DNA from 2 places in the Paenibacillus phoenicis genome. Region 2 is predicted to be linked to the other one. Evidence: riboswitches for the same ligand, from Rfam matches in the RefSeq annotation. Region 2 holds a riboswitch; the other holds the start of a gene.
The links. A riboswitch is a leader RNA that binds a small molecule or an ion and turns the genes downstream of it on or off. The one in region 2 is predicted to bind cyclic di-AMP.

Region 1 (4,634 bases), 1.1 Mb from region 2:
TCATGAACGCCGCACCAGCCATAGCCAGCATCGTTCGGTGAATTTTCTCAGATATAATGAGTGCGTAGGTCAGCAAAAAAATGATTAAAGCCCAAATGGCCTGTTGTTCCATACTTCTCTCCGTTCCATGCTAGTAAGCCATCTTACCATCTTATTAAGGATTGATGATTGATTCAAATTGCTCGATATTTTTCTTTGCTCCTATAATAACCATAATGTCGCCTTCATTTAACTGATCCATCGCAGTGGGAGCAACCAAAATACCGCCATTGCGGTGAATCGCCACAATACTGCAGCCAAAGCGCGTCCGCGGATTAATATCGCCCAGGCTCTTTTGGTCCAGGCATGCCGGGACGTTCATCTCGACGATGCTGTATTCCTTCGACAGTTCAATATAATCCAGCAGATTCGGGGTAACCAGCTGATGGGCAACACGAATCCCCATGTCGCGTTCCGGATAGATCACCCGATCCACCCCCAGCTTCTCTAGGGCCCGGCCGTGCAGAAGCGAGATCGCCTTGGCGACTACCGTTTTCATGCCCAGATCTTTGAGGAGAATGGCCGCTAGGATGCTCATTTGAATATCGTTGCCAATCGCCACGATCCCGCAATCGAAATTACGAACCCCCAGCGACTTCAGCACCTCTTCCTCTGTTGCATCGGCGACAACCGTATGCGTGAGCCGATCGCTTAATTCGTCAACGATCTCTTCATTCCGGTCGATGCCCAGAACCTCATATCCTAACTCCACCAACTCCAAGGCCAGGCTCGATCCGAAGCGCCCCAAGCCGATGACCACAAACTGCTGCTTTTTCATTTTTGCCCCATTTCCCCTTATCCAATAATGATTTTGCCTTCTGGATGGCGATACAGCTCTTTCCCCTTCCTTGGACCGATGGCATAAGCAAGCGTCAAGGGCCCCAGCCGTCCGGCAAACATCGTAAGACTGATCACAACTTTCCCAAATTCCGTCAAGTGCTCCGTTAAGCCCATCGATAATCCAACCGTTCCAAAAGCCGAAGTCGTTTCAAATAAAATGGAGAGGAAGCTTGCGTCTTCTGTGGTGGACAGAACCATCGCTACAGCAACGATGACGAACAGTGCCATCATCGTAATCGTGAGCGCCTTGAAGATCCGTTCTTGGGCCATCCGGTAACGGAACAACACCAAATCGGTTCGTCCGCGGATCATGGAGATCACCGCGCCGATGAGAATCGTAAAGGTAGTTGTCTTGATCCCGCCCCCCGTCGAGCCGGGCGAAGCCCCGATAAACATCAGGATGATTATGAAGAATTGCGTAGCCTGACGCAGCGAACCGATATCAAGGGTGACAACCCCTCCCGAACGAGGCGTAATCGATTGGAACATTGAAGCCCAGATTTTGCCGCTCCAACTGAGCGGTTCCAGCGTACGCGAGTTCGTGAATTCGAACACGAAAATGACGATCGTGCCAATCGCAATCAGCGCCCCCGTCATGGACAGCACCACTTTGGAATGAAGCGACAATTTGCGATGCTTGCGATACTCTGCCAGATCGGACAAGACAATAAAACCAAGCCCCCCGGACACGATGAGCAAGATGGAGACGATGTTAATCAAAGGATCGTTAACATAGGGGATTAAACTGCGATTTTCCCCAAACAAATCAAATCCCGCATTATTAAACATCGAAATCGAATGCCAAATCCCATAATACAGCGCCCGGCCAAACGGCATATCAAAGGCCCAGCGAATCGTGAGGAGCACCGCCGCACTGGACTCGATGATCAGGGAGTACATCAGCACCTTGCGGATTAAGCGAACGATGCCTTCCATTGAGCTCTGGTTCATCGCTTCCTGGAGCAGCAGACGGTCTTTCAGCGAGATTTTCCGTTTGAGGACAAGGGAGAACAAGGTGGCCATGGTCATAAAGCCAAGCCCCCCGATTTGTACAAGCATGATGATGACGATATGTCCAAAGGTTGAAAAATACCTTCCCGTATCCACCACAAACAGCCCCGTCACACAAGTTGCCGAGGTTGCCGTAAATAAAGCATCAATAAATGGCATCGGTTCCCCGGACGTCCCAGAGATCGGAAGCATAAGCAGCAGAGTTCCCAACAAAATGATGAGGGCAAACCCAGTCACCAATATCTGCGGCGGAGAAAGGTTAATTTTCTTGGTATGCAACGCGTTCACCTCATCATCGTTCTGAAAAAAACACAAAAGAAAAAAAGCACTGGAAATCCAATGCCTTTCGGTGTTTGGTTCCTGATGCACAGGCCTACGAGGTTAGCTGACGGATTCGGACATGCCCAGTTGCCCTATTCGCGGAACATATCCCCTTGCTGGGAGTTGAAGCTCCGTGAAATTCACCCCAAAATATACGGTTCCCCCGTTTTCATTGCGAAATTCGGCCAATCTTTTCAATTGTTTTCAATCATTTTTCGTCAAATGGATTATATCCCTTATTCCGTCCCGCCACAAAGCTCTATTTTCAAGAAAAAGACCAGAAAAGGACGAAATCAGGGAGTGGGAGGATCAACTTCGCCCCCAATCTGAGTGATGCGAGGGCTTGCCGGAGTTTTTGCCGTTTCTCGTCATTTTTGCCATCCGTCTGGCGCAGGGGGGATAGCTGTGTTATCTTTACTTTGACGTACTTGAGGGAAAAACATACCTCATAATATAAGAAGAGTACGTGTTCCCGATTTCATTCAACTTAATAACAAAGGAGTTTTGCGAGTGAGTTCCCCTTTGACGTCAAATGGCCGCCGCAGGATGAAGACCAAAAATCTGTGGCTGCTGGCCGCCCTAGGATTCATTGTGTTCGTCGCCGTTCAACTGTTTCCGACCACCGATTCGGAGTCCTTGCAGCTGCAGCAAGCAAATGAGGTGATCAGCAAACCGGAAGCAACTGCCCGTGCAAGTGAATTTGTCCAATCCGTACTTGGGATCGACCTGCCGAATCCCACGAAGGATAAAGCATTGATTACATACGAAACGCGTTCCGATCTGTTTGGTTACTTAACCAAAGCCGATCTGCTCGCCCCATACTTAAAAACGTATGACAAGCAATTTCCATATGACGTATTTCGTGTCCGTTACACGGACCCCACCGAATCGTTAAGCGCCGTGACCGTGGATGTCCATATGACCACCGGTCAAGTCGTCGGCTTCGAGGAGATCAGTTCCTCCAGCAACGCCACCAAGCAGATGATGCTTGATGTAGGATCGGAAACCACCGATTCCATGAAGGCATGGGAGGGGGATTTAACGTTAGCGGAGAAAGAAGAGCTGGCACAGCCTTACCTGAACGCCTTTGGATTTAAATCAAGCGATCTGGAGCTGGCCTCCGGTGAAGGGGATGTGGGCCTCCTCTACCATATCAATGGCTACACGTTAGGCGAATCGCAAGCGGAAATCAAGCTCAGCTTCGAATACGGCAAGGTTTCCTCGTTGGAGAGCTATTTTACCGTACCGCAGGCTCATCAGGACTACGTCGCCGGACAGACGAAAATCGCCAGCTGGCTCACCTATGCCGGATACGCCCTGTTGACGTTCGTGCTGGCGATTCTGGCGATCGTCTACAGCGCGCTGACACGGGCCCATACCTCGTTTAAGCGGGGTATTTTCCTGGCCTCGGCTTACTTCGTGCTATCCACGATTGGAACGATCAACATGATCCCCGTGTTCCAAAAAGACGGTCTTGAATCCGGCGTGCTCATCTTTGGCCTCTTCTTCCAAGGTCTGGTGACGTTGTTCCTCGCCGCTTCCGTGTACTTCTCGCTGGTGGGCGGCGATGGACTGTGGCGGAAGAACGGCATCAACTTGTGGGCGCGATCACGGGAAGAAGGGTACGGCCGTTCCATCCTGACCTCCGTGGCTGACGGGTATGCCTGGGCATTGATCCTGTTAGGCGTTCAATCCGTTGTTTTCTTCATTCTAGAGCAAACGATTCATACCTGGTCCACGACCGATGCGACGCAATCGCCTTACAACATGGTGTACCCGCTATTGTTTCCGCTGCTGGCTTGGGTGGCAGGGATCGGAGAAGAAGCGGTGTATCGCTTGTTCGGGATCCCAATGCTGAAGAAAATGTTCCGCAGCACCTTTGTCGCCTGCCTGCTGTCGACCTTAATCTGGGCGTTTGGCCACACGTTGTATCCGATTTATCCGGTCATTTCGCGCCCGATCGAATTAACCTTTATCGGACTGCTGTTCAGCTTCGTGTTCCTGCGCTACGGCTTCGCGACCGTTGTCTTCTCGCACGTCATCTTCGACAGCATCCTGATGTCGCTGAGCCTGATGTTTATGGGCGGAGCGCTGAACATCGTCGCCGGGTTGTTCTACATCGCCTTGCCGGCGATCGTTGCGTATGTGATTTACTTGTTTAACCCGCCAAGCAAGGAGCGGAAGACCCCGACGCCGCAACAAAAAGAGGAGCCGTATGTTATGACTCCTCTGGCGGATCTTCGTCCCGAAGGGCATTAAGGATTTGACGGGCTAATTTATCCCCGATAGAAAGAGGCCGAAAGTCTTCGACGGAGGCCTCTTTAATTTTTTTCAGCGATCCAAAGTGCTTAAGCAGCGCCTTCCGGCGTTTCTCCCCGATGCCGGGGATCGAGTCCAGCCGTGAGGCGACCATCGACTTGGCC
Region 2 (4,634 bases):
GGTGCCGGATGTCAAATAAGAAATGTCAGGTGTGAAAAACAAAGCCGAATTCCCTTCACCAGGGAAACGGGGGAACCACTTTGGGTGAATTGATCTCGCTTTAGAGGGATCATAGGGAACCTTCAACCGAATCCTTAAGCTAACCTCGTAGGCATTGGAAGGAGCATAACTTCTTGAAGAAGCGTTTGACGGTAGCAGCAGTAAGTTTTGCCATGCTTTTCACCATTGGAACTGGCAGCGTTTTCGCCGATTCCAAACTGGACAGCGTCATCGGCGGCGCGCTCGGAAGCAGCTATGTTGCGGGCGGAACCACAACCGACGGGTTCGACTGTTCTGGATTTACGATGTACGTCTTCTCGAAGATCGGCATCAAGCTGCCTCACCAATCCGCATCCCAATACAAAATGGGAACTGCGGTTGACAAGAGCGAATTGATCGAGGGCGATTTGGTCTTCTTTAATACTTCCGGTAAAGGCGTTTCTCATGTCGGCATCTACGTCGGCGACGGCAAATTTGCTCATGCCTCCTCCTCCAAAGGTGTAGTCATCAGCAAATTAAGCGAGAAGTATTACGTCGAGCGTTACGTTGGAGCGAAACGGATCATGAGCAACGACAAGTATGAAGATGTGACCGGTGAAATTGCTGAACACGATGATGTTCAATAAGAACTCGCTACGAAGCCCGTGGGGATGTTGATAACAACGTCTCTGCGGGTTTTTTCCTTGTCTTCCCTTCTCCCTAGCCCCAGTCCCTTAGGAACCATTACCCACGAATCGCCTCGCGAAAACAGGCCAATAGAAGCGTTTTTTTTCGACAAACTTGTCAACTCTGGACGCCTTTGGTAAAATGAACAACGTAAATGGTAACAACTTTGTAATTATTGTTGTAACTGTTTCTGTGCAAGATCTTGGGTGCAATCTACAATGAAACTGCCGAATTCCCACGCACCCGGGAAGCGGGGGACCCACCATAGGGTGAATTGATTTTCGCTATAAAGGTAACAGCTCCCAAACTAATAACTACCATTTCAATCAAGGTTACTTACCTCTATAGCAAATCATAGGGAACCTTCAACCGAATCCATAAGCTAACCTCGTAGGCCTTGGAAGGAGTAAGACATCTTGAGAAAGACTTTGACAGCAGCGGTAACGAGTTTAGCCCTCCTATTTACCTTGGGGGCAGGTAGCGCCTTTGCCGACTCCGCAAAAGCCGAGACAACGACGCTATCCAGTATCGTCGATTCCGTGTACGGGACGCCTTATAAATTCGGAGGCACCACGACAGCGGGATTTGATTGCTCCGGATTTACCCGGTACGTCTTCAGCAAGATGGGCATCAAGCTGGCGCGTGTGTCCGCCGCCCAGTATAAGCAAGGCACACCGGTACCCAAGAGCGAGCTTCAAGCTGGGGATCTCGTCTTCTTCAAGACGACGGGGACGGGCAAAGTATCCCATGTCGGTGTTTACATCGGCAACGGTGAATTCGCTCACGCGTCCTCATCCAAGGGCATCCGGATCGACAAGTTAAGCAATAGTTATTACCAGAACCGCTACGTTGGCGCGAAGCGAGTTCTCAGTAAATACGGTTATTCCGTCTACGCTGCGGAATCGTAATCCATTGATCTATCGGTTTCATCCTGTTCATCATCACTTACTCGCCGCAGGCCGGGTTCCTGTTAGAACCGCCTTGCGGTCTTTTTTTATCTGCACCCTTATCTATATAACGAAACAGCCCGGAAAAAGGTTGCCACAAAGCTAAAAATCCCGCGCAAATCTCACAATTTCCCGAAGGGGGGGCAAAAACCTTTACAAGCTGCGTAATTCCGGCTATTGTGAGGATAATGGAACAATTACGACGGACTTTCCTTTAACAAAGGAGGGGCAATATGGACCAATCGATGTCTCCGTTTCGTATCGTGCCGATGGAAGAAGCCCATGGCGCGGAAATTTGCACCTGGCGTTACGATTCTCCTTACGACATCTACAGCTGGCTGCCTTGGGAGCAAATGAAAGCGCTCGACGTGGAGTTTGGGAACCCGGCGATCCGCGCCGAACAGTATGTCTCCGTGTTGAATGCAAAGGGCGAGCTTGCCGGCTTCGCACAGTACTTCCCGATGGAAGGAGTCACCCGGCTTGGCATCGGCATGAAGCCCGAGCTATGCGGCCATGGGCTGGGCAAGCAGTTTGTGAGGACCATCGTGGAGGAAGCCCGGCGCCGTAAGCCGGAAAACCAGATTGACCTTGAAGTGCTGACCTGGAACACCCGGGCGATCCGGGCCTACCAGAAGGCTGGGTTTGTCATCACGGATCTGTACGAGAAGATGACGCCTGGCGGGGTGTCCAAACCGTTTTATTGCATGGTTCATAAGGGGCTGCCTGAATAAAGGCACGCCCCTTTTTATGTCCTGTTTTGATTAAGACTATGACTTATGGCACACAATTTAATGAAAACGGATCATTTTTGTTCCTAATTTGGACACAAAGACTATGATCAACCCGCGTGTTCCGTTATAATGGATAGGTAGCATACATAGGAGGGGCGATTGAAATGCAAAAGTGGATCATGAGCGGTTTGTTCGTCATCGCAGGCGCTTTAGCCCTAGTATTGATGTTCACCTTGCCAAGCCGGGAAGAGGCTGAGCAAGAAGCCAAGCCGCAAATGCCTGAAATCACCATGAACGCAGAACAAGCCGAAGCCATCGTCAAAGCAAATTGCATCTCCTGCCACGGTGATACATTGCAAGGCGGAGCGGGCCCAAATCTGCAGAAGATCGGCTCGGAATTGACGGCAGAACAACTGTATTCCATCATCACTAAAGGGAAGGGCGGCATGATGCCTTCTTTTAAGGATCGCTTAAAGGAAGAGGAAATTGCGAACGTCGCCATGTGGCTTGCGGAGAAAAAATAAAAGCACGAAAAAGCACGACCGCCGGGAATTTACGTTCCCGGCGGTCGTTTTGTTACCCCTATAGTTTCGATCATGCTCTGATTTGGTTAATCCCCTGACCGCATCTTTTCGTAGGCCTCGTTATATTGCTGCGCCTCCTTGATGTCGACGGCCGTAATGCCGCCTTCCTCCCAAGAGGTCAAACGGAGCGTTACCGTTTTATAGTCGATCGTGATAAAGGGATGGTGGTTAAATGCTTCCGAGATCGCTGCTACCTCATCAACAAATGCGATTCCCTTCATAAAGTTGGAAAACGTATATTTACGAAAAATCCATCGTCCTTCCTCTAGTTCCCATCCTTCCAGTTTTTCCAAATGCGCTTCTACTTCTTGCGGTGTAAACGGCATTATTCTTCCTCCCGTTCTCTTCAAGAACTCCTGTATATGTAAGTTTCCTCGTCACGCACCAGGATCTGAAGTTTGATTTGTCCTAGCTTCGTCTCCAACTATTGTATTCTCAAACCCCTGCCTTCATGCTTATCGCCATTGGACGGTACAGCGGCAGCAACAGTATCCGGTCATATCAAGGATACGGAGGTCAATTCGGAATCCCCAATCAGGATATTGATGCGATGTCCTTCGGGATCATAGATCACGATCGCACTGCCTACCTCAATCATCGGCTCCGAGCCCAACCCAAAGAATAAATCCTCCGCCAGAGCTTCAAGCACCTCGCCTCGATCCGTATCCGATAACCCTTCCCATTCCGAGGGCTCCATTTCGAAGAAAAGATAGCTATCTTGAATCCGGCCAACCGCGTTCGTCAAATCAGCCAAAATAAATTCATAATCCCTGCCGTGTTTTACGCCCACTGCGATATCCTCCCTTTCGGCCTTCTCCATTCTGACCGTAATCTTATTATACCGGAAAAAACCACTTAAAAAAAAAGGGAAATCTGTCGATAAAATAGTTAATCGTTTCAGACTGGTGTGTCAGTCTCTTCCGCAAGGACGCGGAAGGGCAAGTTGGTATCAATTTCTCTCAAGGACGAGGTGTACAATGGAATTTTCAACAATTATTGGTTTGATTCTCGGATTAATCGCCCTGATTTTAGGGATGTTCCTGAAAGGCGCACCCGTAGAAAGCTTGGTTCAGAACCCTGCGGCCTTCGTCATCATCTTTGTCGGAACGGCGGCAACGCTGTTTATGGGCTTCCCGTTATCGGAGTTGAAGAAGTTTCCGACCTTGATCAAAATGACGATCGTCAAACCGAAAATGATCAGCAAAGCGGAGTTGATCACCCTGTTTACGGAATGGGCGACCATTACCCGCCGCGAAGGCTTGCTGGCGCTAGAAGCGAAGGTCGAAGAGATCAACGACGATTTTCTGCGCGGCGGCATGCGGATGATCATCGACGGTAACGATCAGGAATTCGTTCAGGATGTCCTGACCGAGGATATCGCCGCTACGGAAGAACGGCACAAAGCCGGCGCCTTGATGTTCTCCCAGGCGGGGATGTACGCCCCAACGCTCGGGGTACTCGGTGCGGTGGTTGGTTTGATCGCCGCATTGTCCGACATGAGCGATATGGAGATTCTGGCTCATGCGATTTCGGGTGCATTTATCGCGACGGTATTCGGTATTTTCACCGGTTATGTTCTTTGGCACCCAATCGCCAATAAACTGAAGCGTCTCTCGAAGAAAGAGATGGAGATCCGGTTGATGATGGTGGAAGGCCTGCTGTCCATC

Region 1: another riboswitch for cyclic di-AMP. It lies ahead of U9M73_RS13050 (TrkH family potassium uptake protein); the one in region 2 lies ahead of U9M73_RS18400 (C40 family peptidase).

What each region holds. Positions count from the first base shown of each region.
Region 1 covers NZ_JAYERP010000001.1:2,755,723-2,760,356, forward strand. Annotated here, with positions in the region: gene U9M73_RS13040 (ArsB/NhaD family transporter) at 1-112, opposite strand, end outside; gene U9M73_RS13045 (potassium channel family protein) at 155-817, opposite strand; gene U9M73_RS13050 (TrkH family potassium uptake protein) at 835-2,178, opposite strand; cyclic di-AMP (ydaO/yuaA leader) riboswitch at 2,246-2,408, opposite strand; gene U9M73_RS13055 (CPBP family intramembrane glutamic endopeptidase) at 2,758-4,470, shown strand; gene uvrC (excinuclease ABC subunit UvrC) at 4,430-4,634, opposite strand, start outside.
Region 2 covers NZ_JAYERP010000001.1:3,873,629-3,878,262, reverse strand. Annotated here, with positions in the region: cyclic di-AMP (ydaO/yuaA leader) riboswitch at 33-169, shown strand; gene U9M73_RS18405 (C40 family peptidase) at 174-665, shown strand; cyclic di-AMP (ydaO/yuaA leader) riboswitch at 921-1,117, shown strand; gene U9M73_RS18400 (C40 family peptidase) at 1,122-1,613, shown strand; gene U9M73_RS18395 (GNAT family N-acetyltransferase) at 1,886-2,383, shown strand; gene U9M73_RS18390 (c-type cytochrome) at 2,548-2,907, shown strand; gene U9M73_RS18385 (4a-hydroxytetrahydrobiopterin dehydratase) at 2,994-3,293, opposite strand; gene U9M73_RS18380 (hypothetical protein) at 3,464-3,757, opposite strand; gene motA (flagellar motor stator protein MotA) at 3,945-4,634, shown strand, end outside.